4 regions of the Globicatella sp. PHS-GS-PNBC-21-1553 genome follow, and region 2 is predicted to be linked to each of the others. Evidence: a T-box and tRNA genes for the amino acid it is inferred to sense, from the RefSeq annotation. Region 2 holds a T-box; the other regions hold tRNA genes.
What was found. The T-box of region 2 lies ahead of LB888_RS00910 (valine--tRNA ligase). A T-box ahead of a tRNA ligase gene usually reads a tRNA of that ligase, here a tRNA-Val.
Positions count from the first base shown of each region.

Region 1: it encodes a tRNA-Val, which carries the amino acid that the T-box ahead of LB888_RS00910 (valine--tRNA ligase) is inferred to sense. The anticodon was not compared.
Region 3: it encodes a tRNA-Val, which carries the amino acid that the T-box ahead of LB888_RS00910 (valine--tRNA ligase) is inferred to sense. The anticodon was not compared.
Region 4: it encodes a tRNA-Val, which carries the amino acid that the T-box ahead of LB888_RS00910 (valine--tRNA ligase) is inferred to sense. The anticodon was not compared.

Region 1 is NZ_CP085470.1:1,034,088-1,041,838, reverse strand. It holds rRNA gene LB888_RS04915 (16S ribosomal RNA) at 1-151, shown strand, start outside; rRNA gene LB888_RS04910 (23S ribosomal RNA) at 408-3,288, shown strand; rRNA gene rrf (5S ribosomal RNA) at 3,372-3,487, shown strand; tRNA gene LB888_RS04900 (tRNA-Asn) at 3,506-3,578, shown strand; tRNA gene LB888_RS04895 (tRNA-Ser) at 3,612-3,698, shown strand; tRNA gene LB888_RS04890 (tRNA-Glu) at 3,726-3,797, shown strand; tRNA gene LB888_RS04885 (tRNA-Val) at 3,813-3,885, shown strand; tRNA gene LB888_RS04880 (tRNA-Asp) at 3,890-3,962, shown strand; tRNA gene LB888_RS04875 (tRNA-Phe) at 3,966-4,038, shown strand; tRNA gene LB888_RS04870 (tRNA-Tyr) at 4,050-4,130, shown strand; tRNA gene LB888_RS04865 (tRNA-Trp) at 4,154-4,224, shown strand; tRNA gene LB888_RS04860 (tRNA-His) at 4,239-4,311, shown strand; tRNA gene LB888_RS04855 (tRNA-Gln) at 4,324-4,395, shown strand; tRNA gene LB888_RS04850 (tRNA-Cys) at 4,434-4,504, shown strand; tRNA gene LB888_RS04845 (tRNA-Leu) at 4,514-4,597, shown strand; gene purR (pur operon repressor) at 4,905-5,744, shown strand; gene glmU (bifunctional UDP-N-acetylglucosamine diphosphorylase/glucosamine-1-phosphate N-acetyltransferase GlmU) at 5,821-7,191, shown strand; gene LB888_RS04830 (ribose-phosphate diphosphokinase) at 7,232-7,751, shown strand, end outside.
Region 2 is NZ_CP085470.1:163,428-171,178, reverse strand. It holds gene LB888_RS00915 (DUF1846 domain-containing protein) at 1-630, opposite strand, end outside; T-box leader at 1,109-1,317, shown strand; partial or broken gene LB888_RS00910 (valine--tRNA ligase) at 1,404-4,035, shown strand; gene LB888_RS00905 (iron chelate uptake ABC transporter family permease subunit) at 4,569-5,522, shown strand; gene LB888_RS00900 (iron chelate uptake ABC transporter family permease subunit) at 5,519-6,475, shown strand; gene LB888_RS00895 (ATP-binding cassette domain-containing protein) at 6,472-7,251, shown strand; gene LB888_RS00890 (siderophore ABC transporter substrate-binding protein) at 7,269-7,751, shown strand, end outside.
Region 3 is NZ_CP085470.1:1,657,608-1,665,358, forward strand. It holds gene LB888_RS07890 (glucose-6-phosphate isomerase) at 1-613, shown strand, start outside; rRNA gene LB888_RS07895 (16S ribosomal RNA) at 1,064-2,612, shown strand; rRNA gene LB888_RS07900 (23S ribosomal RNA) at 2,869-5,750, shown strand; rRNA gene rrf (5S ribosomal RNA) at 5,834-5,949, shown strand; tRNA gene LB888_RS07910 (tRNA-Val) at 5,971-6,046, shown strand; tRNA gene LB888_RS07915 (tRNA-Lys) at 6,048-6,120, shown strand; tRNA gene LB888_RS07920 (tRNA-Leu) at 6,128-6,209, shown strand; tRNA gene LB888_RS07925 (tRNA-Thr) at 6,242-6,314, shown strand; tRNA gene LB888_RS07930 (tRNA-Gly) at 6,332-6,403, shown strand; tRNA gene LB888_RS07935 (tRNA-Leu) at 6,426-6,511, shown strand; tRNA gene LB888_RS07940 (tRNA-Arg) at 6,521-6,594, shown strand; tRNA gene LB888_RS07945 (tRNA-Pro) at 6,601-6,674, shown strand; tRNA gene LB888_RS07950 (tRNA-Ala) at 6,728-6,800, shown strand; tRNA gene LB888_RS07955 (tRNA-Met) at 6,806-6,879, shown strand; tRNA gene LB888_RS07960 (tRNA-Ile) at 6,889-6,962, shown strand; tRNA gene LB888_RS07965 (tRNA-Ser) at 7,011-7,100, shown strand; tRNA gene LB888_RS07970 (tRNA-Met) at 7,116-7,188, shown strand; tRNA gene LB888_RS07975 (tRNA-Gly) at 7,201-7,271, shown strand; tRNA gene LB888_RS07980 (tRNA-Ile) at 7,284-7,357, shown strand; tRNA gene LB888_RS07985 (tRNA-Ser) at 7,395-7,483, shown strand; tRNA gene LB888_RS07990 (tRNA-Glu) at 7,490-7,561, shown strand; tRNA gene LB888_RS07995 (tRNA-Ser) at 7,586-7,675, shown strand.
Region 4 is NZ_CP085470.1:1,321,737-1,329,487, reverse strand. It holds gene nrdG (anaerobic ribonucleoside-triphosphate reductase activating protein) at 1-440, opposite strand, end outside; gene nrdD (anaerobic ribonucleoside-triphosphate reductase) at 440-2,572, opposite strand; gene LB888_RS06260 (hypothetical protein) at 2,658-3,317, opposite strand; tRNA gene LB888_RS06255 (tRNA-Leu) at 3,782-3,865, opposite strand; tRNA gene LB888_RS06250 (tRNA-Cys) at 3,875-3,945, opposite strand; tRNA gene LB888_RS06245 (tRNA-Gln) at 3,985-4,056, opposite strand; tRNA gene LB888_RS06240 (tRNA-His) at 4,069-4,141, opposite strand; tRNA gene LB888_RS06235 (tRNA-Trp) at 4,156-4,226, opposite strand; tRNA gene LB888_RS06230 (tRNA-Tyr) at 4,250-4,330, opposite strand; tRNA gene LB888_RS06225 (tRNA-Phe) at 4,342-4,414, opposite strand; tRNA gene LB888_RS06220 (tRNA-Asp) at 4,418-4,490, opposite strand; tRNA gene LB888_RS06215 (tRNA-Val) at 4,495-4,567, opposite strand; tRNA gene LB888_RS06210 (tRNA-Glu) at 4,583-4,654, opposite strand; tRNA gene LB888_RS06205 (tRNA-Ser) at 4,683-4,769, opposite strand; tRNA gene LB888_RS06200 (tRNA-Asn) at 4,803-4,875, opposite strand; rRNA gene rrf (5S ribosomal RNA) at 4,894-5,009, opposite strand; rRNA gene LB888_RS06190 (23S ribosomal RNA) at 5,093-7,751, opposite strand, start outside.

The DNA.
Region 1 (7,751 bases), 870 kb from region 2:
GTACACACCGCCCGTCACACCACGAGAGTTTGTAACACCCGAAGCCGGTGGCCTAACCAATAGGAGGGAGCCGTCGAAGGTGGGATGGATGATTGGGGTGAAGTCGTAACAAGGTAGCCGTATCGGAAGGTGCGGCTGGATCACCTCCTTTCTAAGGAGTACTGGAACTACACAGAGTTAGGATTTGTCATTGTTCAGTTTTGAGTGAGGTTCACTTACTCAAAACACCTAGTTCATTGAAAACTGAATAACAAAACAAACGATATTGATTATTTTAACAGGAGTAATCAATATAGATTATATAATTTCAAGAGAAAGATATAATAAACCGAGAATTGACCGAGTCTATATAATAATATAGAGAAAATAAGAGTAAAGGGGAAGAGCCTTTACGAGCGCAAAAATGTGGTTAAGAAACAAAGGGCGCACGGTGAATGCCTTGGCACTAGGAGCCGATGAAGGACGTGACGAACGACGAAACGCTTTGGGGAGCTGTAAGTAAGCTATGATCCAGAGATATCCGAATGGGGGAACCCACTGCTAAATGCAGTACGCGTAAGCGAGGAAGACGCAGAGAACTGAAACATCTAAGTACCTGCAGGAAGAGAAAGAAAAATCGATTCCCTAAGTAGCGGCGAGCGAAAGGGAAGAGCCCAAACCATTGTGCATGCACAATGGGGTTGTAGGACTCCGATATAAGACTGAAGTGAGTAGTAGAATCTGATGGGAAGCAGAGCGAGACAAGGTGAGAGCCCTGTATACGAAACTGACTGACGCTTTAGGAGTATCCTGAGTACGGCGGGACACGAGGAATCCCGTTGGAATCCGCCAGGACCATCTGGCAAGGCTAAATACTCCCTAGTGACCGATAGTGAACCAGTACCGTGAGGGAAAGGTGAAAAGCACCCCTGGAGGGGAGTGAAAGAGTACCTGAAACCGTGTGCCTACAAGTAATCAGAGCCCGTTAAGGGGTGATGGTGTACCTTTTGTAGAATGGACCGGCGAGTGACGATAACATGCGAGGTTAAGTTGAAGAAACGGAGCCGAAGCGAAAGCGAGTCTGAATAGGGCGAGAGTATGTTGTTGTCGACCCGAAACCAAGTGACCTACCCATGAGCAGGTTGAAGGTGTGGTAAGACACACTGGAGGACCGAACCAGGACACGTTGAAAAGTGTTTGGATGACTTGTGGGTAGCGGAGAAATTCCAATCGAACTTGGAGATAGCTGGTTCTCTCCGAAATATATTTAGGTATAGCCTCAGAGTAAGAGTGATGGAGGTAGAGCACTGTTTGGACGAGGGGGACGCAAGTTTTACCGAATTCAGATAAACTCCGAATGCCAAGTACTCATCTCTGGGAGTCAGACTGCGAGTGATAAGATCCGTAGTCGAAAGGGAAACAGCCCAGCCCACCAGCTAAGGTCCCCAAGTAATTGTTAAGTGGAAAAGGATGTGGAGTTGCACAGACAGCTAGGATGTTGGCTTAGAAGCAGCCATCATTTAAAGAGTGCGTAATAGCTCACTAGTCGAGTGATTCTGCGCCGAAAATGTACCGGGGCTAAACAATACACCGAAGCTGTGGATTCTAGTTTAAGACTAGAGTGGTAGGAGAGCGTTCTATATGCGGGGAAGGCATACCGTGAGGAGTGTTGGAGCGTATAGAAGTGAGAATGCCGGTATGAGTAGCGCAAGACGGGTGAGAATCCCGTCCACCGATAGACTAAGGTTTCCAGGGGAAGGCTCGTCCGCCCTGGGTTAGTCGGGACCTAAGCCCAAGCCGACAGGCGTAAGCGATGGACAACAGGTAGAGATTCCTGTACTTGATGTTATCGATTGAGTGAAGGAGGGACACAGGAGGTGACTCCACGCATCCGGATGGAAGAGGATGTGCAAGCAGTAAGTTTTAGTAAGAGTTAAATGCTTTTACTTAAGAGAATGAGCTGTGAAGCGTAGCGAATTAAAGTAGCGAAGGTGGATAATCAAACTGTCGAGAAAAGCTTCTAGCGAGATAACATGAACCCGTACCGCAAACCGACACAGGTAGTCAAGTGGAGAACACTAAGGTGATCGAGAGAACTCTCGTTAAGGAACTCGGCAAAATGACCCCGTAACTTCGGGAGAAGGGGTGCTGGTAGCAATACCAGCCGCAGTGAATAGGCCCAGGCGACTGTTTATCAAAAACACAGGTCTCTGCCAAATCGAAAGATGACGTATAGGGGCTGACGCCTGCCCGGTGCTGGAAGGTTAAGAGGAGAGGTTAGCGCAAGCGACGCTTCGAATTGAAGCCCCAGTAAACGGCGGCCGTAACTATAACGGTCCTAAGGTAGCGAAATTCCTTGTCGGGTAAGTTCCGACCCGCACGAAAGGCGTAACGATCTGGGCACTGTCTCAACGAGAGACTCGGTGAAATTATAGTACCTGTGAAGATGCAGGTTACCCGCGACAGGACGGAAAGACCCCATGGAGCTTTACTGTAACTTGATATTGAGTGTTTGTGTGACATGTACAGGATAGGTAGGAGCTTAGGAATCGTGAACGCCAGTTTACGAGGAGGCGTTGGTGGGATACTACCCTTGTGATATGAACCCTCTAACCCGCGTTGTAAGGCAACGGGAGACAGTGTCAGGTGGACAGTTTGACTGGGGCGGTCGCCTCCTAAAGAGTAACGGAGGCGCCCAAAGGTTCCCTCAGAATGGTTGGAAATCATTCGTAGAGTGCAAAGGCAGAAGGGAGCTTGACTGCGAGACCAACAAGTCGAGCAGGGACGAAAGTCGGGCTTAGTGATCCGGTGGTACCGTATGGAAGGGCCATCGCTCAACGGATAAAAGCTACCCTGGGGATAACAGGCTTATCTCCCCCAAGAGTTCACATCGACGGGGAGGTTTGGCACCTCGATGTCGGCTCATCGCATCCTGGGGCTGAAGTCGGTCCCAAGGGTTGGGCTGTTCGCCCATTAAAGCGGTACGCGAGCTGGGTTCAGAACGTCGTGAGACAGTTCGGTCCCTATCCGTCGCGGGCGTAGGAAATTTGAGAAGAGCTATCCTTAGTACGAGAGGACCGGGATGGACGCACCGCTGGTGTACCAGTTGTTCCGCCAGGAGCATCGCTGGGTAGCTATGTGTGGGAAGGATAAGCGCTGAAAGCATCTAAGCGCGAAGCCAGCTTCAAGATGAGATTTCCCATTCGAAAGAAGTAAGACCCCTGAGAGACGATCAGGTAGATAGGCTAGAAGTGGAAGTATAGTGATATATGGAGCGGACTAGTACTAATCGGTCGAGGACTTAACCACGAAGATTTAAGGTTAAAGCGTTTGTGAGTTATTCAGTTTTGAGTGAACTATAATAAGTTTACTTAAAGAAAATAATGTACCTGTGTGGTGATGATGGCAAGAAGGATACACCTGTTCCCATGCCGAACACAGCAGTTAAGCTTCTTAGCGCCGATGGTAGTTGGACCTTTGGTCCTGTGAGAGTAGGACGTTGCCGCGCAGGGTATATTTTTTTCATTCCGCAATAGCTCAGCTGGCAGAGCGCATGACTGTTAATCATGATGTCGTAGGTTCGAGCCCTACTTGCGGAGTATTTTGTATAGAGTGGAGACAGCTTCTAAGATGGAGAGTTGTCCGAGAGGCTGAAGGAGCACGATTGGAAATCGTGTAGGCGGGAGACCGTCTCAAGGGTTCGAATCCCTTACTCTCCGTACAGAATAGACGAGAATATAAAAAAAGGTCCGTTGGTCAAGTGGTTAAGACACCGCCCTTTCACGGCGGTAACACGGGTTCGAATCCCGTACGGATCATAAGAGAATAGACATGGAGGTTTAGCTCAGCTGGGAGAGCATCTGCCTTACAAGCAGAGGGTCAGCGGTTCGATCCCGTTAACCTCCATTCCGGTTCCGTGGTGTAGGGGTTAACATGCCTGCCTGTCACGCAGGAGATCGCGGGTTCAAATCCCGTCGGGACCGTATGGCTTGGTAGCTCAGTTGGTAGAGCATTTGATTGAAGCTCAAAGTGTCGGCGGTTCGATTCCGTCCCAAGCCATTTAATAAAACGGAGGGATAGCGAAGTGGCTAAACGCGGCGGACTGTAAATCCGCTCCTTCGGGTTCGGCAGTTCGAATCTGCCTCCCTCCATAGGATAAGACCTAGAGGACGATAGGGACTTAGTTTAACGGTAGAACAACGGTCTCCAAAACCGTTAGTGTGGGTTCGATTCCTACAGTCCCTGTTAGGTGGATAATGGCGATTGTGGCGAAGTGGTTAACGCATCGGTTTGTGGCACCGACATTCGAGGGTTCGATTCCCTTCAGTCGCCTCTTTATATTATTGGGGTATAGCCAAGCGGTAAGGCAACGGACTTTGACTCCGTCATTCGTTGGTTCGAATCCAGCTACCCCAGTTTTTTAGTTTAAATAGAAACATAGCTATAAAAGATATGGCGGTATAGCCAAGTGGTAAGGCATGGGTCTGCAAAACCTCGATCACCGGTTCAAATCCGGTTACCGCCTTACAATTAGGCCGGTGTGGCGGAATTGGCAGACGCGCTGGACTCAAAATCCTGTGCCTTCACGGGCGTGTCGGTTCGACCCCGACCATCGGCATCTTTTTATAACGACATTAGTTTTGAAGACCTTAGTTGCTTGGTAGCGCTAAGGTTTTTTTGTATGCCTATGAATTTTTAGTCTATTTTTATTAGCTCTATGTCAAGAAATGTTGTGGAGCTTGAATTTCGCCTCTATGATAGATGAATTTTTTTAATAATTCTTATGCACTTTGAGGGTTGAGCAAGTTTTTTACTTATTAAAACTTGGTTAATTTTATTATTTTTCACGAACATTAACATTTATTTGCTAGCTATCATTTGTTTTTTTGCTATAATAGATTTATTAAGAGACTGGAGGTTTTTTTATGGCAACAATGTCGAATAAAATGAAACGCAATCAGAGGATTGTATATATTAGTCAATATTTTGTGACTCATCCAAATGAATTAATTGGTTTATCATATTTTTCTGATTATTTTAACTCTGCTAAATCTTCCATCAGTGAAGACATTGATTTTGTTAGAGGGATTTTTGAAGAAACAGAGATTGGTGTCATTGAAACAATAGCGGGTGTTCAAGGCGGCATGATTTTTAGACCGGCTTATTCAGACGTTAAGACAAATGAATTAATGGATGAAATTCGTCAAAGATTAACCGAAGGAAAGAGAATTTTACCCGGAAATTATGTATATTTGGCGGATTTATTACAAGATCCGAGGTTATTAGATAATATTGCGAAACTAATTGCTGTTAAATATCAAAAAGAAGAGATTGATGCTGTCGTAACGATTGAAACTAAAGGAATTGGACTTTGTGTTGCGGTTGCTAAATATTTAAATGTTCCACATGTAGTCGTTCGTAGAAGTTCTTCTGAGATGGATGGTTCTACTATTTCTGTTAACTATGTGTCAGGGTCTCACCAAAGAGTTTCTAAAATGGAGCTTTCAAAAGTGAGTTTAAAAGCAGGAAGTAAAGTATTAATCATTGATGACTTCCTACGAAATGGTGGCACAATGATTGGTTTAATGAATTTAATTGAAGAATTTGATTGTAAAACTGTTGGTATTTGCGTGTTTGTCGAGAGTACGTATCGAGACCATGAACCCATCCCGAATTATGACTCTTTATTAAAGGTCGAGATCGTTTATAATAAAGAAGAATCTCGTTTTGAACTTCAATCAGAACTTGGAACTTTTTTTGAGTAAATGCAGTTTTTTTATCAATATTCTGTTCTTGTTATGCTATAATTAGGTGGTAAGAAATACACAGAGGAGTGTTTTGATGGAAAATCGTTTAGCTGTTATTCTAGCAGCCGGAAAAGGAACCAGGATGAAGTCAAAATTATACAAAGTATTGCATCCAGTATGTGGCTTATCGATGGTGGAACATGTGGTAAATTCAGTAAAATCATCGGGTGTAGATGAAATTGTTACAATTGTTGGCCATGGTGCTGAAACAGTTAAAGAAGTTTTAGGTGAACAATCTAAGTACGCATTGCAAGAAGAACAATTAGGGACGGGTCACGCGGTCCTACAAGCTAAAGATTTAATTGGTGATTTAGAAGGACAAACATTGGTTATTTGTGGAGATACGCCGTTACTTTCAAGTGACACTTTAAATTACCTATTTAAATATCATTCTGAAAATCAAGCAAGTGCTACTATTTTAACTGCTATTGCTGAAGATCCAACGGGCTATGGGCGTGTCGTACGTTCTACGAGTGAAGATGTTGAAAAAATTGTCGAACAAAAAGACGCTTCAGAATCAGAATTAAAAATTACAGAAATCAATACAGGTACTTACGTTTTTGATAATAAAGCCTTATTTAAAGCTCTAGCAAATGTCAAAAATGATAATGCTCAAGGTGAATATTATTTACCAGATGTGATTGAATTGATTAAGGCTGAAGGCGGTAAAATTTCCGCTTATATTATGGATGATATGTCAGAAGCATTAGGGGTCAATGATCGTGTTGCTTTATCTCAAGCCAATGAATTAATGACAAAACGTATTAATTTAGAGCATATGCGTAATGGTGTCACAATTGTGAATCCAGCCACCACTTTTATTGAAGCGAGTGTTAAAATCGGCAACGATACCATTATTGAGCCAGGTGTCATGTTAAAAGGAAATACTGTCATTGGTTCTGACTGTGTAATTGGTGCAAATAGTGAAATAGTAGATAGTGAAATCGCAGATAATGTTGAAATTACCCAATCTGTTATTGAAAAATCAGTAGTTGCAGAAGGCGTGACGATTGGACCGTTTGCTCATCTTCGTCCAAATAGTAAGTTGGATAAAAATGTCCATATTGGAAACTTTGTAGAAGTAAAAAATAGTACGATTGGTGAAGGAACCAAAGCAGGTCATCTAACTTATATCGGGGATGCTGATTTAGAAGAAAATATTAATGTGGGATGCGGTACTATTTTTGTGAATTATGATGGTAAACATAAACATCGTTCACATGTTGGAAAAGATGCCTTTATTGGATGTAATGCGAATATTGTTTCACCTGTTAATATTGGCGAAAAAGTATTTGTTGCGGCCGGCACAACGGTAATTAAAGATGTTGAATCAGAATCATTAGTCATTTCAAGATCTGAACAAAAAAATATTCCAGGCTATTGGGAAAAATTACAAAAAAAATAAGCGTCAGAAAATAGATCAAAATTAATTGGAGGTTCATTTCGTGACAAAAGTACATTATAAAGATCCAAAGTTGAAGATTTTTTCATTAAGTTCAAATAGACCTTTAGCAGAAAAAATTGCAGAAGAAGTAGGAATTGAATTAGGACAATTAACAATTTCTCATTTTTCTGACGGTGAAATTAAAGTAAATATTGAAGAAAGTGTTCGTGGGGATCATGTTTATATAGTCCAATCGACTTCATTCCCAGTAAGTGATCATTTAATGGAATTAATGATTATGATTGATGCTTTACGACGTGCAAGTGCAAAAACAATTAATATTGTAATTCCTTATTATGGATATGCGAGACAAGACCGCAAAGCCCAATCAAGAGAGCCGATTACAGCTAAGTTAGTAGCGAATATGTTAACGATGGCCGGAGCTTCTCGTATCTTAGCATTAGACTTGCATGCAGCTCAAATTCAAGGGTTCTTTGATATTCCAGTGGACCACTTAATGGGAGCACCTTTATTAGCAAATTATTTCTTAGAAAATAATTTACATGGGGATGATTGTGTAG
Region 2 (7,751 bases):
CCACACAGGGAAAGTTTCGAACTTGGCATAGCCAGCTGAATGACCATGTTGTACTTCATGGTAAAGTTGATTTAAGCAAGTAGCTAATTTACCACTATTTGCTCCTGGTGCAGTTACAACAACTAAAGGTTTAGTGGTTTTGATATATTCATTTTGACCATAGCCTTCTTCTGAAACAATAGTATCAATATCCATCGGATAACCTTGAGTATGCCCATGTGTGTAAACTTTAATTCCGCGACGTTCTAACTTAGTTTTTAATTGTTGTGCAGGTGATTGGCCAGTAAAGCGAGTAATGACAACACTGTTGACACTTAAATCCCAATGACGTAAATCATCAATTAATTTTAATAAATCTTGGTCATAGGTAATTCCATAATCGCCACGAACTTTGTTACTTTCAATGTCTCCGGCATAAATACAAATGATAATTTCAGCTTGTTCACGTAAACGGTATAATAGCTTAATTTTACCGTCTGGATCGAAACCAGGTAAAACTCTAGATGCATGATAATCCCCGATTAATTTTCCACCAAACTCGAGGTATAATTTATCATAATGATTAACACGTTCCATAATGTATTGACTTTGTTCATCAAGATACTTTTCACTATCAAATCCAATTTTCATATTATCATTCCTCTCGCTATAACTCATTTAACCATTGTACCAAAATTAATCTAAAATAAAAGTCCTATAGTTGGGTAAAAACGAAAAAATATTTTTGGTTCCATCTATTTTATGTTAGCACTGTGGTTGAGGGGATCAAACAGATTCTAAAGTCGACTATCATAAACTTGATCAATTCAGCCAAGTTATAGTTCGTTTATTTGATAGCGCTGTGCTAGTGTAGTTATTCGCTATCCTAACACGATGTCAATTAACCTCAAATATTATTTTAAAAAATATAACATAAGGTTCCAATATGAATTTCAACTTTTTCAAAATCATTCGCTACTAATAGTTGAATCATTTACTGTTGGACGTACTTTTTATTTCATGATGGCATTAAGCGAGAATGATCGCTAATACTTGAAGATTGATGAGAGATCAAGCTTGATTAGTGCTTGAAACTATCCGGTTATTTTGTTAAAATGTAAAACATAATATGAATGCGATGAAGAGAAGAGTAGTCAACGCTTTTTCAGAGAGAAAACAGTCGGTGAAAGTTTTCATAGTTGATGAAGGTAGCTTGGAGCTTTAAAGTGTGAACTAATAGTAGTACTTTACGCAGAAGATACTGTGTTAACAACATGGAGAGATACTCGGATTAGTGTCTAAAATTAGGTGGTACCACGTTATTTAAACGTCCTTTGTTCAACAAGGGGCGCTTTTTTATTTTTAAATAATTAGCAACTAACTTAATCAATAAATCGCAATGAATGAAAGAAAGGAAGTTTCTTATGAAAAAAGAAATGTCAACCAAATATAATCCGCAAGCGGTAGAAGCGGGAAAATATCAACAATGGGTTGAATCAGGTGTCTTTAAACCTTCTGAAGACCCGAAGGCGGAACCCTATTCAATTGTCATCCCACCACCAAATGTCACTGGTAAATTACACTTAGGTCATGCTTGGGATGTAACGTTACAAGATATGATTATCCGACAAAAAAGAATGCAAGGCTATGATACTTTATGGTTACCAGGTATGGACCATGCTGGTATTGCGACTCAAGCTAAAGTGGAAGAAAAATTAGCTAAAGAGGGGATTAGTCGTCATGATTTAGGTCGTGAAAAGTTCATCCAACAAGTATGGGACTGGAAAGAAGAATATGCTCAAACTATTCGTCAACAATGGGGTAAAATGGGCGTTTCTTGTTGATTACTCTCGTGAACGTTTTACTTTAGATGAAGGTCTTAATAAGGCTGTCAATCGTGTCTTTGTTGAGTTATACAAAAAAGGCTTAATTTATCGTGGTGAGTATATTATTAACTGGGACCCGAAAGCGATGACTGCTTTGTCAGATATTGAAGTCATTCATAAAGACATTGAAGGAGCATTTTATCATATTAATTATCCGGTTGTGGGTAGTGATGAAGTATTAGAAATTGCGACAACACGTCCAGAAACCATGCTCGGTGATACGGCAGTCGTTGTTCATCCTGAAGATGAGCGTTATCAACATCTAATAGGTAAGACCGTGATGTTACCATTAATGAATCGTGAAATTCCAATTATCGCCGATGATTATGTCGATGTAGAATTTGGAACGGGAGCGATGAAAGTAACACCCGCTCATGATCCAAATGACTTTGAATTAGGCAATCGTCATAACTTGCAACGTCTAAATGTAATGAACTTAGATGGTTCAATGAATGAAAAAGCTGGTCAATATGCTGGAATGGACCGCTTTGTTGCACGTAAACAAATCATTAAAGACCTTGAAGAATTAGGATTAATGGTTAAAATTGTAAGCCATCCACATAGTGTCGGACACTCTGAACGTAGTGGAGCGGTTGTGGAACCAATATTATCGACGCAATGGTTTGTTAAAATGAAGCCATTAGCTGAAAGAACCATTCAAAATCAATCTGAAGAGGATGCGGTGTCATTCTTCCCACCACGCTTTAACCAAACATTCTTAACTTGGATGGAAAATGTTCACGACTGGGTTATCTCTCGTCAATTATGGTGGGGACATCAAATTCCTGCTTGGTATCATAAAGAAACCGGCGAAGTCTATGTAGGAGAAGTTGCTCCTGAGGATGAAGAGAATTGGGAACGTGATAAAGACGTCTTAGATACTTGGTTCTCTAGTGCTTTATGGCCATTTTCTACCATGGGATGGCCAGAAGAAACAGCCGATTTTGACCGTTATTTCCCAACTAGCACATTGGTAACCGGATATGACATTATCTTTTTCTGGGTGAGCCGGATGATTTTCCAATCATTAGAGTTTACTGGTCGCCGACCATTTAATAATGTCTTATTACACGGTTTGATTCGTGATAGCGAAGGGCGTAAAATGTCTAAATCACTTGGTAATGGGATTGATCCAATGGACGTCATTGATGAATTTGGAGTCGATGCTTTACGTTGGTTCTTAGCCAATGGTTCGGCTCCGGGACAAGATGTTCGTTATAGTGAAGAAAAATTAGCAGCGGCTTGGAACTTTATTAATAAGATTTGGAATGCGAGTCGTTTTGCTTTGATGAATGTTGGCGAGATGACCATTGAAGATATTAACATTGGTGAAGATTTAACATTGGCAGACCGTTGGATTATGGCACGTTTACAAAATGTGATTGAAGATGTGACGCGTCTTTTTGATAAATTTGAATTCGGAGAAGCAGGTCGAGTACTTTATCATTTTATTTGGGATGATTTTTGTGACTGGTATATTGAAATGACGAAAGAACAGTTACAAGATGATTCACGTGATAATACTACTACCAAATCGATTTTAGTCCATGTTTTAGATAATATTTTAAAATTATCTCACCCAATTATGCCATTCGTTACAGAGGAAATATGGCAACAAATCGCCCCAGCAGGTGAATCAATTGTGGTGGCTAAGTATCCAATAGTGGATGAAAACTATCGTGATGCTCAATCAGAAAAAGCAATGGAACAAGTTATGGAGATTATCCGCGCAGTGCGCATGATTCGCAATGAAATGAATACGCCATTATCTAAGAAAGTGGACCTATTCATCAAAGCGAATGATGAAGCGACAATGGATTTATTAACAGCCAATAAAGCTTATATTGAACGCTTCTGTAATCCTGAAGCATTAGAAATTGCCTTAGCTCCGAACGCACCAGAAGAAGTGGTGTCTCAAACATTACCATTTGCACAAATTTTAATGCCGCTAGCAGGCTTAATTAAAATCGAAGATGAAATCAAACGTTTAGAACAAGAAGTAGTGAAACTTGAAAAAGAAGTGGATCGCGTTGTTAAAAAATTAAGTAATCAAGGTTTCGTAGCCAAAGCCCCAGCAGCAGTAGTGGAAGCTGAACGTGCAAAACAAGTTGATTATGAACAACAATTAGCAGCAGTCCAAGAAAGAATCGCGCATCTTCGCCAATTATAGACTAGGCATCATTCAATCAAGTTGATAATCGATAATCAAAAGTACAATGGTTGAGTGCCCTCAAACCGCGTCTTAAGATAGCTGAGAATAATCTTGAAAAAATCAGACAAGTTATTGCGCGCTAATTATAAGCGCAGTGGTTGAGTGCCCTCAAACCGCGTCTTAAAGACTTGTTTGAGAGCCACTCTCAACTTCTACAAAGAAGAACAGATGAAGCGAAAATTTATGGATTTTCTAGTTCTGGTTCACTCCTAAAACCGTTTGTTAAACTGTATCAATACTTTTAATAGTATGTTGTATTTTTATGGATACGACATACTATTTTTTATGCCTTAATATAATGGTTTTTTCACAAAGTTTGATTAAATGTTAAATGGCATAAAACCTTGATATTAAAGCGTTATTCTGGTTATTATAGCGAAATATAAAATTATTTTATGCTATTTTGGAATTATTCTTATTTACCTTAAAACACACAAACTTGTGAAATAATGTGTTATAGTTAGAGAGTAAAAACTGATAAGGAGGTCAACATGAAAAAATCAATTCTATATAGTTTGTTTTTGGTAGTCGTGGTGGCCTCTTTAATGATGGGACCTGAAAATTTAAGATTTGAAAGTTTATTTCAAGGGGATGAGCGTTCACATTTAATCTTTTGGCAAGCGCGCGTGCCACGAACCATTAGCATTATTTTAGCGGGGAGTAGTATGAGTTTAGCCGGTTTATTAATGCAAGTCATTTCGCAAAATCGGTTTGCAGCACCTTCTACTGTGGGGACAGTTGAAGCTGCCAAATTAGGCTTGTTATTGAGTTTATGGTTATCGCCAGAGGTAACGATTGGTAGCAAAATGTTAGCTTCATTTACAAGTGCGATAGTGTTTACTTTATTCTTTTTTATGCTGATTGCTAGAATTAAAGTGAAAGAAGCTTGGACCATTCCTTTATTTGGAATGATCTTCGGTCAATTAATTAGTTCATTTGCATCCGCGATTGCTTATCATTTTGATCTAGTGCAAAGTATCAGTTCATGGCAACAAGGCAATTTTGCTTTAATTCAAAAAGGAAGCTATGAATGGTTGTGGTTAACATTGATTGTACTGATGTTCTTACCATTGATAGTTCGCCCTTTAACGATTATGCAATTAGGACGTTCCGCTTCACAAAACGTTGGCATTCATTATGATGCGATGCGTTATTTAGTCATTGCTATTGTCGCTTTAATATCAGCGGTTAATGTAATGACTGTTGGGACTTTACCATTTATTGGGGTCATCATTCCTAATTTAGTACGGCTATTTTATTCGGACAATTTACAAAAATCAGTTCCTATGGTAATGATTAGCGGCAGTCTATTTGTTCTTGTTTGTGATTTAATGGCACGGTCATTGATTCGTCCTTATGAAATCCCAGTTTCGGTTATTATCTCGGTATTGGGTGGTTGTCTCTTCTTATGGATTGTTTTAAGAAGAAGGGAATGGCAATCATGAAAAAGCGCGTAGTGACTTTATTAATTTTAGTATTAGGATTCAGTTTGCTTTATATTGGATTGGATTTCTTTCAATTAACCGCTTATGTTCAAAAAGCAAGATTAACCAAGTTACTGAGCTTTTTAATCGTTATCTTGTTGATTGTGCCTCCAACCATTGTCTTTCAAACAATTGTCAATAGTCGTTATTTATCACCAAGTATCATCGGTATGGATGCTGTGTATGTTTTAATCCAATCCCTTATTTATTTTATGGGGTATCATTATTTAAATCAGTTGATGAATCATTCGCTTATCTTATTTTTAATTCAAATAGGACTAATGCTTAGCATCTGCTACTTATCATTATATCTTGCCAAAATTAACTGGCTATCAACGGTTAATGAATCGATATGGTTAATGATTGGAATGATTTTTGGTACCGTTTTACGAAATTTGAGTACCTTTTTTCAAGTATTAATGGATCCTAATGAATATTTAGCTTTACAAAGCCGTTTGTTTGCTTCTTTCCAATCTGTTTCTAAAGAATTACTTGGGATTGCCTTTATAATTGCGATACTATCGAATGCTTACTTATTTTATAAACGTTATTTATTGGATGTCTATCATTTAGGCAAAACCACTGCTTTAACATTGGGTGTGGATATTCAAAAAGAAACTAAGCGCTTTTTGTTATTGATTGTTTTGATGTTAGGTACCGCTACTGCCTTTGTTGGGCCTCTGACATTTTTAGGTTTTATGGTAGCTAATATTACCTATTATTTAACACCTAAACACCATCATTTAGAACGATTAACGATTGGTATTTTGTTTGGGTTGGTGATGATATTAAGCGGACAGCTATTAATTGAACGTGTTTTAAATTTGCAATTTAATTTAAATATTATGATTGAAGGTATCGGTGGTTTGATGTTTTTCCTATTATTATTTAAGAAAGAGAGGGTTTTAAAATGATTATCACCAATATTACTAAAGGCTATCTTCATGGCGCCAAGAAGCAAGTGGTTTTAGATGATGTCGTCTTAGAAATCCCTAAAGGAAAATTATCTGCCATTATCGGACCCAACGGAGCAGGTAAGACCACCTTACTGAATATTATGAGTCGTTTGGAGCAAGCTGATGCAGGAACCATTACGTTGGATCAAAAAGGCTTAAGTGAATGGTCTCGAGATTCATTTGCTAAAAGAGTGTCAATCTTAAAGCAACAATCACATTTTGACGTTAAGCTGACAGTACGCGAATTTGTTGAATTTGGACGTTATCCCTATAGCAAAGGTAAACTAACAGCTGAAGATAGAACCAAGGTTACTGAATGTTTAAATTACTTGAATCTTTCCGAAATGTCTGAACGCTACATTGATGAATTATCAGGTGGTCAACGTCAACGGGTGTTATTGGCGATGATTATGGCACAAGATACGGAATTTGTATTATTGGATGAGCCACTAAACAATTTAGACATTAGTCAAACCATTAGCTTGATGAGTTTATTAAAAAAACTAGTCGTACAATATCAAAAACGGATTGTGATGATTGTGCATGATATTAACATTGCTGCCCAATTTGCTGACTATGTCATTGCGATGAAAGAGGGCAAAATTTATGCTCAAGGTTGTGTTAATGAGATCATGACTCCAACGATTTTAGAACCATTGTATGGGATAAAAGTTGAACGAATTGAACACTATCCGTATCCCATTATTAATTTTTATGATGATTCAGAACTATAAAGAAAAAGGAGAATATTATGAAAAAAATTGTCATTGTATTATTAGGAATAGTAAGTTTATTAGCAGGTATGGGAAAAGTTCAAGCAGCAGCAGTGAAGGTTACCGATAGTTTGGGAACTGAATTGGTTTTTGAGCAGACACCTGAACGGGTAGTCGTGTTAGGATATTCAGAATACGATACTTTGAAAGCTTTAGGTCTAGAGGAATTAGTCGTGGGTGCACCTAAAAAGAACGTTCCCGCATATTTAGGTGCATTACCCGAAAAAATCACCGATATCGGTTCTTTAAAAGAGCCAAATTTAGAAACTATTGCCGAATTAGCACCGGATTTAATTATTGCAACGGGGAGAACAGCAGCTTTAGCAGAAGAGTTGAAACAAATTGCGCCTGTATTTGTCAATCGTTTAGATAATGTTAATTTTTGGGAATCCTTTAAATCCACAAACTTAAATTTAGCAACCATTTTTAATCAAACTGAAAAAGCTGAAGCGGTGATAACG
Region 3 (7,751 bases), 1.0 Mb from region 2:
AACAACTAATGAAGCTTATCAATATGCAACCATCCGTAATATCTTACACCGTAAAGGTAAAGATATTGAAATTTTAGTGAACTACGAACCAGGAATGCAATACTTCTCTGAGTGGTGGAAACAATTATATGGTGAATCAGAAGGTAAAGACTTGAAAGGTATCTATCCATCAAGTGCAAACTTTTCTACTGACTTACACTCTGTTGGTCAAACTATCCAAGAAGGTAAACGTAATATTTTCGAAACAGTTATTAAAGTAGAAAAACCTCGTCATGATGTTGAGATTCCAAAAATGGAAGAGAATTTAGATGGCTTACGTTACCTAGAAGGGGAAACAGTTGACTTTGTTAACACTAAAGCTTACCAAGGAACATTATTAGCTCATACAGACGGTCAAGTACCAAACTTATTAGTGACGATTCCAGCGATGGATGAATATTCATTAGGTCATTTAATTTACTTCTTCGAAATTGCAGTCGCTATTTCAGGTTACTTAAATGGGGTAAATCCATTTGATCAACCAGGTGTCGAAGCATACAAGAAAAACATGTTTGCTTTATTAGGTAAAGAAGGATTCGAAGATTTAGCAAAAGAATTAAATGAACGCTTATAATATTTCCATCAATATGAGATGAAAATATTCAAAATCCAATAAGAAACGGAGCTAAAAAACGCTCCGTTTCACTTTTTTTATAGAAAAAACAGCTTTTTACAGGAAAAATGTAAAAAATGTAAAAATAATGTAAAAAAGGTGTTGACGAGTGTTGGATATCATGATACTATAAGGGAGTTCCAAGCGAACAAGACGAAAGATTGAAAAAGAAGTAAAAAAAGTTGAAAAAACTTGTTGACAGTTTCAATCAAACGTGATATTATATAGAAGTTGCTTAACCAAGCAACAACGAAGCTCATTGAAAACTGAACAAAGACAAACACCAAAAATGTGTAGGGGATAATTCATTTGAATTATCACAACATACCCGAATATAAATTCGAGACAGAGTGGTAACTCTATAAATATACAAGCTAGTAAATAGTAAGAGTCTAAAACGACTCATGAAACTTTCATGAGAGTTTGATCCTGGCTCAGGACGAACGCTGGCGGCGTGCCTAATACATGCAAGTCGAACGAACCGCGACGAGAACTTGTTCTGGTCAAGGTTAGTGGCGCACGGGTGAGTAACACGTGGGGAACCTGCCCTTTAGTGGGGGATAACAGTCGGAAACGACTGCTAATACCGCATAGACAATTTAACCGCCTGGTTAAGTTGGGAAAGGTGCTACGGCATCATTAAAGGATGGCCCCGCGGTGCATTAGCTAGTTGGTAAGGTAACGGCTTACCAAGGCGATGATGCATAGCCGACCTGAGAGGGTGATCGGCCACATTGGGACTGAGACACGGCCCAAACTCCTACGGGAGGCAGCAGTAGGGAATCTTCCGCAATGGACGCAAGTCTGACGGAGCAACGCCGCGTGTGTGAAGAAGGTTTTCGGATCGTAAAGCACTGTTGTTAGAGAAGAACGGCTACTAGAGGAAATGTTAGTAGATTGACGGTATCTAACCAGAAAGCCACGGCTAACTACGTGCCAGCAGCCGCGGTAATACGTAGGTGGCAAGCGTTGTCCGGATTTATTGGGCGTAAAGGGAGCGCAGGTGGTTTCTTAAGTCTGATGTGAAAGCCCACGGCTTAACCGTGGAGGGTCATTGGAAACTGGGGAACTTGAGTGCAGAAGAGGAAAGCGGAATTCCATGTGTAGCGGTGAAATGCGTAGATATATGGAGGAACACCAGTGGCGAAAGCGGCTTTCTGGTCTGTAACTGACACTGAGGCTCGAAAGCGTGGGGAGCGAACAGGATTAGATACCCTGGTAGTCCACGCCGTAAACGATGAGTGCTAAGTGTTGGAGGGTTTCCACCCTTCAGTGCTGGCGTTAACGCAATAAGCACTCCGCCTGGGGAGTACGACCGCAAGGTTGAAACTCAAAGGAATTGACGGGGACCCGCACAAGCGGTGGAGCATGTGGTTTAATTCGAAGCAACGCGAAGAACCTTACCAGGTCTTGACATCTCTTGCATATCTTAGAGATAAGAGAAACCCTTCGGGGCAAGAAGACAGGTGGTGCATGGTTGTCGTCAGCTCGTGTCGTGAGATGTTGGGTTAAGTCCCGCAACGAGCGCAACCCTTATAACTAGTTGCCAGCATTCAGATGGGGACTCTAGTTAGACTGCCGGTGACAAACCGGAGGAAGGTGGGGATGACGTCAAATCATCATGCCCCTTATGACCTGGGCTACACACGTGCTACAATGGATGGTACAACGAGTCGCTAACTCGCAAGAGCATGCCAATCTCTAAAAGCCATTCTCAGTTCGGATTGTAGTCTGCAACTCGACTACATGAAGCCGGAATCGCTAGTAATCGCGGATCAGCACGCCGCGGTGAATACGTTCCCGGGTCTTGTACACACCGCCCGTCACACCACGAGAGTTTGTAACACCCGAAGCCGGTGGCCTAACCAATAGGAGGGAGCCGTCGAAGGTGGGATGGATGATTGGGGTGAAGTCGTAACAAGGTAGCCGTATCGGAAGGTGCGGCTGGATCACCTCCTTTCTAAGGAGTACTGGAACTACACAGAGTTAGGATTTGTCATTGTTCAGTTTTGAGTGAGGTTCACTTACTCAAAACACCTAGTTCATTGAAAACTGAATAACAAAACAAACGATATTGATTATTTTAACAGGAGTAATCAATATAGATTATATAATTTCAAGAGAAAGATATAATAAACCGAGAATTGACCGAGTCTATATAATAATATAGAGAAAATAAGAGTAAAGGGGAAGAGCCTTTACGAGCGCAAAAATGTGGTTAAGAAACAAAGGGCGCACGGTGAATGCCTTGGCACTAGGAGCCGATGAAGGACGTGACGAACGACGAAATGCTTTGGGGAGCTGTAAGTAAGCTATGATCCAGAGATATCCGAATGGGGGAACCCACTGCTAAATGCAGTACGCGTAAGCGAGGAAGACGCAGAGAACTGAAACATCTAAGTACCTGCAGGAAGAGAAAGAAAAATCGATTCCCTAAGTAGCGGCGAGCGAAAAGGGAAGAGCCCAAACCATTGTGCATGCACAATGGGGTTGTAGGACTCCGATATAAGACTGAAGTGAGTAGTAGAATCTGATGGGAAGCAGAGCGAGACAAGGTGAGAGCCCTGTATACGAAACTGACTGAAGCTTTAGGAGTATCCTGAGTACGGCGGGACACGAGGAATCCCGTTGGAATCCGCCAGGACCATCTGGCAAGGCTAAATACTCCCTAGTGACCGATAGTGAACCAGTACCGTGAGGGAAAGGTGAAAAGCACCCCTGGAGGGGAGTGAAAGAGTACCTGAAACCGTGTGCCTACAAGTAATCAGAGCCCGTTAAGGGGTGATGGTGTACCTTTTGTAGAATGGACCGGCGAGTGACGATAACATGCGAGGTTAAGTTGAAGAAACGGAGCCGTAGCGAAAGCGAGTCTGAATAGGGCGAAAGTATGTTGTTGTCGACCCGAAACCAAGTGACCTACCCATGAGCAGGTTGAAGGTGTGGTAAGACACACTGGAGGACCGAACCAGGACACGTTGAAAAGTGTTTGGATGACTTGTGGGTAGCGGAGAAATTCCAATCGAACTTGGAGATAGCTGGTTCTCTCCGAAATATATTTAGGTATAGCCTCAGAGTAAGAGTGATGGAGGTAGAGCACTGTTTGGACGAGGGGGACGCAAGTTTTACCGAATTCAGATAAACTCCGAATGCCAAGTACTCATCTCTGGGAGTCAGACTGCGAGTGATAAGATCCGTAGTCGAAAGGGAAACAGCCCAGCCCACCAGCTAAGGTCCCCAAGTAATTGTTAAGTGGAAAAGGATGTGGAGTTGCACAGACAGCTAGGATGTTGGCTTAGAAGCAGCCATCATTTAAAGAGTGCGTAATAGCTCACTAGTCGAGTGATTCTGCGCCGAAAATGTACCGGGGCTAAACAATACACCGAAGCTGTGGATTCTAGTTTAAGACTAGAGTGGTAGGAGAGCGTTCTATATGCGGGGAAGGCATACCGTGAGGAGTGTTGGAGCGTATAGAAGTGAGAATGCCGGTATGAGTAGCGCAAGACGGGTGAGAATCCCGTCCACCGATAGACTAAGGTTTCCAGGGGAAGGCTCGTCCGCCCTGGGTTAGTCGGGACCTAAGCCCAAGCCGACAGGCGTAAGCGATGGACAACAGGTAGAGATTCCTGTACTTGATGTTATCGATTGAGTGAAGGAGGGACACAGGAGGTGACTCCACGCATCCGGATGGAAGAGGATGTGCAAGCAGTAAGTTTTAGTAAGAGTTAAATGCTTTTACTTAAGAGAATGAGCTGTGAAGCGTAGCGAATTAAAGTAGCGAAGGTGGATAATCAAACTGTCGAGAAAAGCTTCTAGCGAGATAACATGAACCCGTACCGCAAACCGACACAGGTAGTCAAGTGGAGAACACTAAGGTGATCGAGAGAACTCTCGTTAAGGAACTCGGCAAAATGACCCCGTAACTTCGGGAGAAGGGGTGCTGGTAGCAATACCAGCCGCAGTGAATAGGCCCAGGCGACTGTTTATCAAAAACACAGGTCTCTGCCAAATCGAAAGATGACGTATAGGGGCTGACGCCTGCCCGGTGCTGGAAGGTTAAGAGGAGAGGTTAGCGCAAGCGACGCTTCGAATTGAAGCCCCAGTAAACGGCGGCCGTAACTATAACGGTCCTAAGGTAGCGAAATTCCTTGTCGGGTAAGTTCCGACCCGCACGAAAGGCGTAACGATCTGGGCACTGTCTCAACGAGAGACTCGGTGAAATTATAGTACCTGTGAAGATGCAGGTTACCCGCGACAGGACGGAAAGACCCCATGGAGCTTTACTGTAACTTGATATTGAGTGTTTGTGTGACATGTACAGGATAGGTAGGAGCTTAGGAATCGTGAACGCCAGTTTACGAGGAGGCGTTGGTGGGATACTACCCTTGTGATATGAACCCTCTAACCCGCGTTGTAAGGCAACGGGAGACAGTGTCAGGTGGACAGTTTGACTGGGGCGGTCGCCTCCTAAAGAGTAACGGAGGCGCCCAAAGGTTCCCTCAGAATGGTTGGAAATCATTCGTAGAGTGCAAAGGCAGAAGGGAGCTTGACTGCGAGACCAACAAGTCGAGCAGGGACGAAAGTCGGGCTTAGTGATCCGGTGGTACCGTATGGAAGGGCCATCGCTCAACGGATAAAAGCTACCCTGGGGATAACAGGCTTATCTCCCCCAAGAGTTCACATCGACGGGGAGGTTTGGCACCTCGATGTCGGCTCATCGCATCCTGGGGCTGAAGTCGGTCCCAAGGGTTGGGCTGTTCGCCCATTAAAGCGGTACGCGAGCTGGGTTCAGAACGTCGTGAGACAGTTCGGTCCCTATCCGTCGCGGGCGTAGGAAATTTGAGAAGAGCTATCCTTAGTACGAGAGGACCGGGATGGACGCACCGCTGGTGTACCAGTTGTTCCGCCAGGAGCATCGCTGGGTAGCTATGTGTGGGAAGGATAAGCGCTGAAAGCATCTAAGCGCGAAGCCAGCTTCAAGATGAGATTTCCCATTCGAAAGAAGTAAGACCCCTGAGAGACGATCAGGTAGATAGGCTAGAAGTGGAAGTATAGTGATATATGGAGCGGACTAGTACTAATCGGTCGAGGACTTAACCACGAAGATTTAAGGTTAAAGAGTTTGTGAGTTATTCAGTTTTGAGTGAACTATAATAAGTTTACTTAAAGAAAATAATGTACCTGTGTGGTGATGATGGCAAGAAGGATACACCTGTTCCCATGCCGAACACAGCAGTTAAGCTTCTTAGCGCCGATGGTAGTTGGACCTTTGGTCCTGTGAGAGTAGGACGTTGCCGCGCAGGGTAAATTATTTTCAAATTGGAGGTTTAGCTCAGCTGGGAGAGCATCTGCCTTACAAGCAGAGGGTCAGCGGTTCGATCCCGTTAACCTCCACCATGACTCGTTAGCTCAGTTGGTAGAGCAACTGACTTTTAATCAGTGGGTCACAGGTTCGAATCCTGTACGGGTCATCAGAATGCGGGTGTGGCGGAATTGGCAGACGCACCAGATTTAGGATCTGGCGCCTTCGGGCGTGGGGGTTCAAGTCCCTTCACCCGCATGAAGACGAACAGATGTTTGTCGAGGTAACAAGCCGGCTTAGCTCAGTTGGTAGAGCATCTGATTTGTAATCAGAGGGTCGAGGGTTCAAGTCCTTTAGCCGGCATGAGTGAATAAAAGAACGCGGAAATAGTTCAGTGGTAGAACACCACCTTGCCAAGGTGGGGGTCGCGGGTTCGAATCCCGTTTTCCGCTTTGCCAGCAAACTTAGGCAAATGCCGGGGTGGCGGAACTGGCAGACGCACAGGACTTAAAATCCTGCGGGTAGTGATACCCGTACCGGTTCGATTCCGGTCCTCGGCATTAAAGCATGCACCCATAGCTCAATTGGATAGAGTACTTGACTACGAATCAAGCGGTTGTAGGTTCGACTCCTACTGGGTGTATAGAAACGGGAAGTAGCTCAGCTTGGTAGAGCACTTGGTTTGGGACCAAGGGGTCGCAGGTTCGAATCCTGTCTTCCCGATTTTTTTGAACCAAAAATCAAAAAAATCTTAAATATTAAAGTAATACCAAAATGGGGGATTAGCTCAGCTGGGAGAGCGCCTGCTTTGCACGCAGGAGGTCAGCGGTTCAATCCCGCTATTCTCCATTGATGGCGGTGTAGCTCAGCTGGCTAGAGCGTCCGGTTCATACCCGGGAGGTCATGGGTTCGATCCCCTTCGCCGCTATAAGCACTGGGACCTTTAGCTCAGTTGGTTAGAGCAGACGGCTCATAACCGTCCGGTCGCAGGTTCGAGTCCTGCAAGGTCCATGTCTTGTAGGACAAGAGAAAAGTATCAAAGAATAGAAGCTATCATATGGAGGATTACCCAAGTCCGGCTGAAGGGAACGGTCTTGAAAACCGTCAGGCGTGTAAAAGCGTGCGTGGGTTCGAATCCCACATCCTCCTTATATATAATATTATCGCGGGGTGGAGAAGCTGGCATCTCGTCGGGCTCATAACCCGAAGGTCGTAGGTTCGAATCCTACCCCCGCAATTAAGAGAAGATGCGGGTGTAGTTTAGTGGTAAAACTACAGCCTTCCAAGCTGTTGTCGCGAGTTCGATTCTCGTCACCCGCTTAAAGCGACAACGGGCCTATAGCTCAGTTGGTTAGAGCGCACCCCTGATAAGGGTGAGGTCGATGGTTCGAATCCATTTAGGCCCATCTTTTTTGAATAAAAAAAGTATCAAACTTGGTTAATGGGGAAGTACTCAAGAGGCTGAAGAGGCGCCCCTGCTAAGGGTGTAGGTCGGGTAAACCGGCGCGAGGGTTCAAATCCCTTCTTCCCCGTCAGACGGTCCGTTGGTCAAGTGGTTAAGACACCGCCCTTTCACGGCGGTAACACGGGTTCGAATCCCGTACGGATCATTGAATGAAAGTAAAGAAGCTGATGGAGGATTACCCAAGTCCGGCTGAAGGGAACGGTCTTGAAAACCGTCAGGCGTGTAAAAGCGTGCGTGGGTTCGAATCCCACATCCTCCTTATATATAAAGCTATTTAAAGCTATTAAAGGCTGAAATGTTGTTAAATCAATGTTTTAGCCTTTTTCTTTTTGATT
Region 4 (7,751 bases), 1.2 Mb from region 2:
AACCGTCCATCCACTAAGACATCAACATAATCAAGTAATGCTAATTTATCATCTGTTTCTTGCTGTAATTCTTCCCAAGTATAACCAGACCACGACCAAATATCTTTAGTATCACCATACTTTTCTCTTACTCGCTTACAAAGACGTAATAATACCTTAGTGTTCAAGAAAGGTTCTCCTCCTAACAAGGTTAATCCTTGGCAATAAGAAGCCCCTAAATCTTTAATAATTTGGTCTTCTAATTCTTGAGTATAATAAGTACCATAATTAAAATTTTGAATGATTTTATTATAGCAGCCCTCACATTGAAATAAGCAACCACTAACATATAAACTACAACGGACCCCTTCACCATCGACGAAGTTGTATGGCTTATAATCGGCAACTTTATGTTGTGACCAATCTTCTGAACGCCATTCTTTTGGTTGTGGATTCTTCATTATAACGAACCCTTCATGTGTTTCTTACGTGCAGAAATTTCTTTATGACGTCCTTTTACCATTGGTCTTAACTGTGGATTTCCTAAATAACCACATGTTCTCTTTACGACGTCACAAGTTTCAGGATTACGATTGCCACATTGAGGACATTGAAACCCTCTTTCGGTTGGTTTAAAATCACCATCATATCCACATTCATAACAATGATCAATCGGTGTATTGGTACCTAAATAGCCCACTTTTTGATACGCATAATCCCAAACAGCCTCTAAAGCTTTAGGATTTTGACGCATATTAGGATACTCACAATAATTAATAAATCCACCTGAAGTATAGGGTAAATATTCTGATTCAAAATCTAGCTTTTCAAAAGGTGTTGGTTGTTTTCGAACATCATAGTGGAAGGAATTAGTATAATAATCTTTATCTGTTACATCGGGAATCATGCCATAAAACTCTTGATCCATCCGACAAAAACGATCCGTTAAACTTTCTGAAGGTGTGCCATAAATACTAAAATGATAGCCATATTGTCTGCCTAATTTATCTGCATATGCTTTCATATATTTTAAGATGTCTACTGTAAATCGCTTGGCTTCAGCATTCGTTTCCCAGTTAGGACCATAAAAGACAGTCCCTACTTCATAAAGTCCAATATAACCCATTGATACGGTCGCACGACGGTTTTTAAAAACTTCATCTACTGAATCATTTTTTGTTAGACGTTTACCAAAAGCACCATGTTGATATAAGATTGGTGCATTTTCAGGCAATGCTTCTTTTACACGTTCAACACGATATACTAGGGCCTCTTCTAAAATTGACAGACGTTCATCTAATAGTTCCCAGAAACGATCTTTCGATTGCATCGATTCAATCGCAATACGAGGTAAATTTAAGGTCACGACACCTAAATTCATTCGACCCTCATTGACCTCATTACCATTTTCATCTTGCCATCCTTGTAAAAAAGAACGACACCCCATCGGTGCTTTAAAACTTCCTGTAAATTCAACAATTTTGTCATACATTAACACATCTGGATACATCCGCTTAGTAGAACATTCTAACGCTAATTGCTTAATATCATAGTTTGGATCAATAGGATTTAAGTTTACTCCATCCTTTAAAGTAAAAACTAATTTAGGAAAAATAGCTGTACGTTTTTCTTTACCTAAACCTAAAATTCTAACCTTAAGAATTGATTTCTGAATTTCACGAGCGTACCAAGAAGTTCCTAGCCCAAATCCTAAAGTAGTAAAAGGTGTTTGACCTTGAGAGGTATATAAAGTATTAATCTCATACTCTAAACTTTGCATTGAATCATATATATCTTTTTTGGTTTGTTTCATCGCAAACTCTTTTTGTTTCTCTGCATCTTCAATCCACTCGGCAGCAGTTTTAAGATGCTTTTTATAATTAAGTTCTGCATATTGTTCTAACAATTCATCGATACGATTAACACTAGTACCACCATATTGACTGCTAGCCACATTAGCGATAATTTGCGCCATTTGTGCAGTCGCTGTCTGGATTGATTTTGGTGATTCTACCTGCGCATTTCCAATTTGAAAGCCATTCTCGAACATTTGTTTAAAATCAATTAAACAACAGTTAGTCATTGGTGCATACGGATGATAGTCTAAGTCATGATAATGAATTTGCCCCTTTAAATGGGCCTTTTTGACCGATTCAGGCAATAAATCTAACCCGACTACTTTTGAAAGAACGCCCGCTGTTAAATCTCTTTGAGTATTAAAGACACGACTATCTTTATTAGCATTTTCGTTCACAATTTGTGTGTTGCGAGAACGTAGTTGGTTAACTTGATATTCTAAATTAGTAGCCTTTTCTTCAATTTCTGACATCTTTTTAGCAAATTTATCTTCAGATTCATCTTGACTTACATATGATATAATCTCTTTTATGGAACTACTCTTAATCATACTATCTTCATTAGCCTGAAAAATACGGTCAGATATATCAGCAATTTTGTCATCTATATCAAACTGACCGGAACGTTTTAAACTAAAAATCATTTTGTTCAAATTGAATTTTTCTTTTCTGCCATCACGTTTTTGTACAATTAAACTATCAAAATTAATTTGTTTTTTATTTAAACCCACTACCATTCTAATCACCCCAAATACTATATGTAGTGTTCATATTGAACATAGTACCACATATATAGTATTTTAGCTAGTGATTTCATAAAAATTATTTATTAATAAAATATAAAAAATAATTAAGTATATAGGCTAATTCCGGTTTATTCAGACGTTCCAAAATACTTTCACAAAGTGTTGCATTTTCTAATAAATCTTCTAAATAAATACAATTCGCTTTAATAGAGCGATTAATTAAATATTCGTTTGAAAAAACATAGGATATAAGCGAAAATTTCTTCTCAGTAAAATGACGAACATCAACGATTTCACAATAAGGTTTAATAAGGTTCACGAATTCATCGAATGAATATTGTTCAAAAAATTGATGAAGGGTTTCTAAGGGCACATTATGCAAGAAACTATCCTTCTTACCGTATAATAATTCAGTTAAACCACTAAAATATGGCTTCATTCGAATTAATTGAGTGCACAATTTATTAGAATTCATTTTATCTTGCGTTTGAATATAATGCCAGCTATCCACTAATTCATATAATGCTTCACGTACTAAGAAACCTCTCATCACACATTCAACATGAGAATAATATTGATCAAAGGAATATATTAAAGGAAAATTACTATAATGATCAGCTTCTGAACGATCATACAAAAAATCTAATATAAAAGGACTATCGAGAACTGTATCTCTAGAATAATAAGCTATTGGCAAATGTAAATAAAAATTAAAACTCTTACGAAAGACAACCATCACTTTCCTCCTTATTATACTATACTGAAAAATATATTATCATGGAAACGATTACAAGTCAATTGATATATAAATTTTATTTATAATAATATTAATATACTAATATATATAATTAAGTTGTATAAACCATAATAATAACTACATAGTCTTATAAAAAACTAAGAATTGTTTACTTAGTTTTTGAAGAAAAGTAGAAATTTTACCCCCATACGATAACCTAGAAACTATTGTTAAAATAACAGAATTCGATGCTACCACATTACGGATATATAACAGAAAGTCGTTACCATATATCATTTGAAGAATTTATTGAGTAGACTAGGTGCCAGACTAATAGTTGTAAATGTATAAGATTCATGTGCCAAAGAGCCTATAAAAACTGGTCCACCATTTTTTATATATAGAAAAAACCTTAGCGCTACCAAGCAACTAAGGTCTTCAAAACTAATGTCGTTATAAAAAGATGCCGATGGTCGGGGTCGAACCGACACGCCCGTGAAGGCACAGGATTTTGAGTCCAGCGCGTCTGCCAATTCCGCCACACCGGCCTAATTGTAAGGCGGTAACCGGATTTGAACCGGTGATCGAGGTTTTGCAGACCCATGCCTTACCACTTGGCTATACCGCCATATCTTTTATAGCTATGTTTCTATTTAAATTAAAAAAACTGGGGTAGCTGGATTCGAACCAACGAATGACGGAGTCAAAGTCCGTTGCCTTACCGCTTGGCTATACCCCAATAATATAAAGAGGCGACTGAAGGGAATCGAACCCTCGAATGTCGGTGCCACAAACCGATGCGTTAACCACTTCGCCACAATCGCCATTATCCACCTAACAGGGACTGTAGGAATCGAACCCACACTAACGGTTTTGGAGACCGTTGTTCTACCGTTAAACTAAGTCCCTATCGTCCTCTAGGTCTTATCCTATGGAGGGAGGCAGATTCGAACTGCCGAACCCGAAGGAGCGGATTTACAGTCCGCCGCGTTTAGCCACTTCGCTATCCCTCCGTTTTATTAAATGGCTTGGGACGGAATCGAACCGCCGACACTTTGAGCTTCAATCAAATGCTCTACCAACTGAGCTACCAAGCCATACGGTCCCGACGGGATTTGAACCCGCGATCTCCTGCGTGACAGGCAGGCATGTTAACCCCTACACCACGGAACCGGAATGGAGGTTAACGGGATCGAACCGCTGACCCTCTGCTTGTAAGGCAGATGCTCTCCCAGCTGAGCTAAACCTCCATGTCTATTCTCTTATGATCCGTACGGGATTCGAACCCGTGTTACCGCCGTGAAAGGGCGGTGTCTTAACCACTTGACCAACGGACCTTCTTTTTATATTCTCGTCTATTCTGTACGGAGAGTAAGGGATTCGAACCCTTGAGACGGTCTCCCGCCTACACGATTTCCAATCGTGCTCCTTCAGCCTCTCGGACAACTCTCCATCTTAGAAGCTGTCTCCACTCTATACAAAATACTCCGCAAGTAGGGCTCGAACCTACGACATCATGATTAACAGTCATGCGCTCTGCCAGCTGAGCTATTGCGGAATGAAAAAAATATACCCTGCGCGGCAACGTCCTACTCTCACAGGACCAAAGGTCCAACTACCATCGGCGCTAAGAAGCTTAACTGCTGTGTTCGGCATGGGAACAGGTGTATCCTTCTTGCCATCATCACCACACAGGTACATTATTTTCTTTTAGTAAACTTATTATAGTTCACTCAAAACTGAATAACTCACAAACGCTTTAACCTTAAATCTTCGTGGTTAAGTCCTCGACCGATTAGTACTAGTCCGCTCCATATATCACTATACTTCCACTTCTAGCCTATCTACCTGATCGTCTCTCAGGGGTCTTACTTCTTTCGAATGGGAAATCTCATCTTGAAGCTGGCTTCGCGCTTAGATGCTTTCAGCGCTTATCCTTCCCACACATAGCTACCCAGCGATGCTCCTGGCGGAACAACTGGTACACCAGCGGTGCGTCCATCCCGGTCCTCTCGTACTAAGGATAGCTCTTCTCAAATTTCCTACGCCCGCGACGGATAGGGACCGAACTGTCTCACGACGTTCTGAACCCAGCTCGCGTACCGCTTTAATGGGCGAACAGCCCAACCCTTGGGACCGACTTCAGCCCCAGGATGCGATGAGCCGACATCGAGGTGCCAAACCTCCCCGTCGATGTGAACTCTTGGGGGAGATAAGCCTGTTATCCCCAGGGTAGCTTTTATCCGTTGAGCGATGGCCCTTCCATACGGTACCACCGGATCACTAAGCCCGACTTTCGTCCCTGCTCGACTTGTTGGTCTCGCAGTCAAGCTCCCTTCTGCCTTTGCACTCTACGAATGATTTCCAACCATTCTGAGGGAACCTTTGGGCGCCTCCGTTACTCTTTAGGAGGCGACCGCCCCAGTCAAACTGTCCACCTGACACTGTCTCCCGTTGCCTTACAACGCGGGTTAGAGGGTTCATATCACAAGGGTAGTATCCCACCAACGCCTCCTCGTAAACTGGCGTTCACGATTCCTAAGCTCCTACCTATCCTGTACATGTCACACAAACACTCAATATCAAGTTACAGTAAAGCTCCATGGGGTCTTTCCGTCCTGTCGCGGGTAACCTGCATCTTCACAGGTACTATAATTTCACCGAGTCTCTCGTTGAGACAGTGCCCAGATCGTTACGCCTTTCGTGCGGGTCGGAACTTACCCGACAAGGAATTTCGCTACCTTAGGACCGTTATAGTTACGGCCGCCGTTTACTGGGGCTTCAATTCGAAGCGTCGCTTGCGCTAACCTCTCCTCTTAACCTTCCAGCACCGGGCAGGCGTCAGCCCCTATACGTCATCTTTCGATTTGGCAGAGACCTGTGTTTTTGATAAACAGTCGCCTGGGCCTATTCACTGCGGCTGGTATTGCTACCAGCACCCCTTCTCCCGAAGTTACGGGGTCATTTTGCCGAGTTCCTTAACGAGAGTTCTCTCGATCACCTTAGTGTTCTCCACTTGACTACCTGTGTCGGTTTGCGGTACGGGTTCATGTTATCTCGCTAGAAGCTTTTCTCGACAGTTTGATTATCCACCTTCGCTACTTTAATTCGCTACGCTTCACAGCTCATTCTCTTAAGTAAAAGCATTTAACTCTTACTAAAACTTACTGCTTGCACATCCTCTTCCATCCGGATGCGTGGAGTCACCTCCTGTGTCCCTCCTTCACTCAATCGATAACATCAAGTACAGGAATCTCTACCTGTTGTCCATCGCTTACGCCTGTCGGCTTGGGCTTAGGTCCCGACTAACCCAGGGCGGACGAGCCTTCCCCTGGAAACCTTAGTCTATCGGTGGACGGGATTCTCACCCGTCTTGCGCTACTCATACCGGCATTCTCACTTCTATACGCTCCAACACTCCTCACGGTATGCCTTCCCCGCATATAGAACGCTCTCCTACCACTCTAGTCTTAAACTAGAATCCACAGCTTCGGTGTATTGTTTAGCCCCGGTACATTTTCGGCGCAGAATCACTCGACTAGTGAGCTATTACGCACTCTTTAAATGATGGCTGCTTCTAAGCCAACATCCTAGCTGTCTGTGCAACTCCACATCCTTTTCCACTTAACAATTACTTGGGGACCTTAGCTGGTGGGCTGGGCTGTTTCCCTTTCGACTACGGATCTTATCACTCGCAGTCTGACTCCCAGAGATGAGTACTTGGCATTCGGAGTTTATCTGAATTCGGTAAAACTTGCGTCCCCCTCGTCCAAACAGTGCTCTACCTCCATCACTCTTACTCTGAGGCTATACCTAAATATATTTCGGAGAGAACCAGCTATCTCCAAGTTCGATTGGAATTTCTCCGCTACCCACAAGTCATCCAAACACTTTTCAACGTGTCCTGGTTCGGTCCTCCAGTGTGTCTTACCACACCTTCAACCTGCTCATGGGTAGGTCACTTGGTTTCGGGTCGACAACAACATACTCTCGCCCTATTCAGACTCGCTTTCGCTTCGGCTCCGTTTCTTCAACTTAACCTCGCATGTTATCGTCACTCGCCGGTCCATTCTACAAAAGGTACACCATCACCCCTTAACGGGCTCTGATTACTTGTAGGCACACGGTTTCAGGTACTCTTTCACTCCCCTCCAGGGGTGCTTTTCACCTTTCCCTCACGGTACTGGTTCACTATCGGTCACTAGGGAGTATTTAGCCTTGCCAGATGGTCCTGGCGGATTCCAACGGGATTCCTCGTGTCCCGCCGTACTCAGGATACTCCTAAAGCGTCAGTCAGTTTCGTATACAGGGCTCTCACCTTGTCTCGCTCTGCTTCCCATCAGATTCTACTACTCACTTCAGTCTTATATCGGAGTCCTACAACCCCATTGTGCATGCACAATGGTTTGGGCTCTTCCCTTTCGCTCGCCGCTA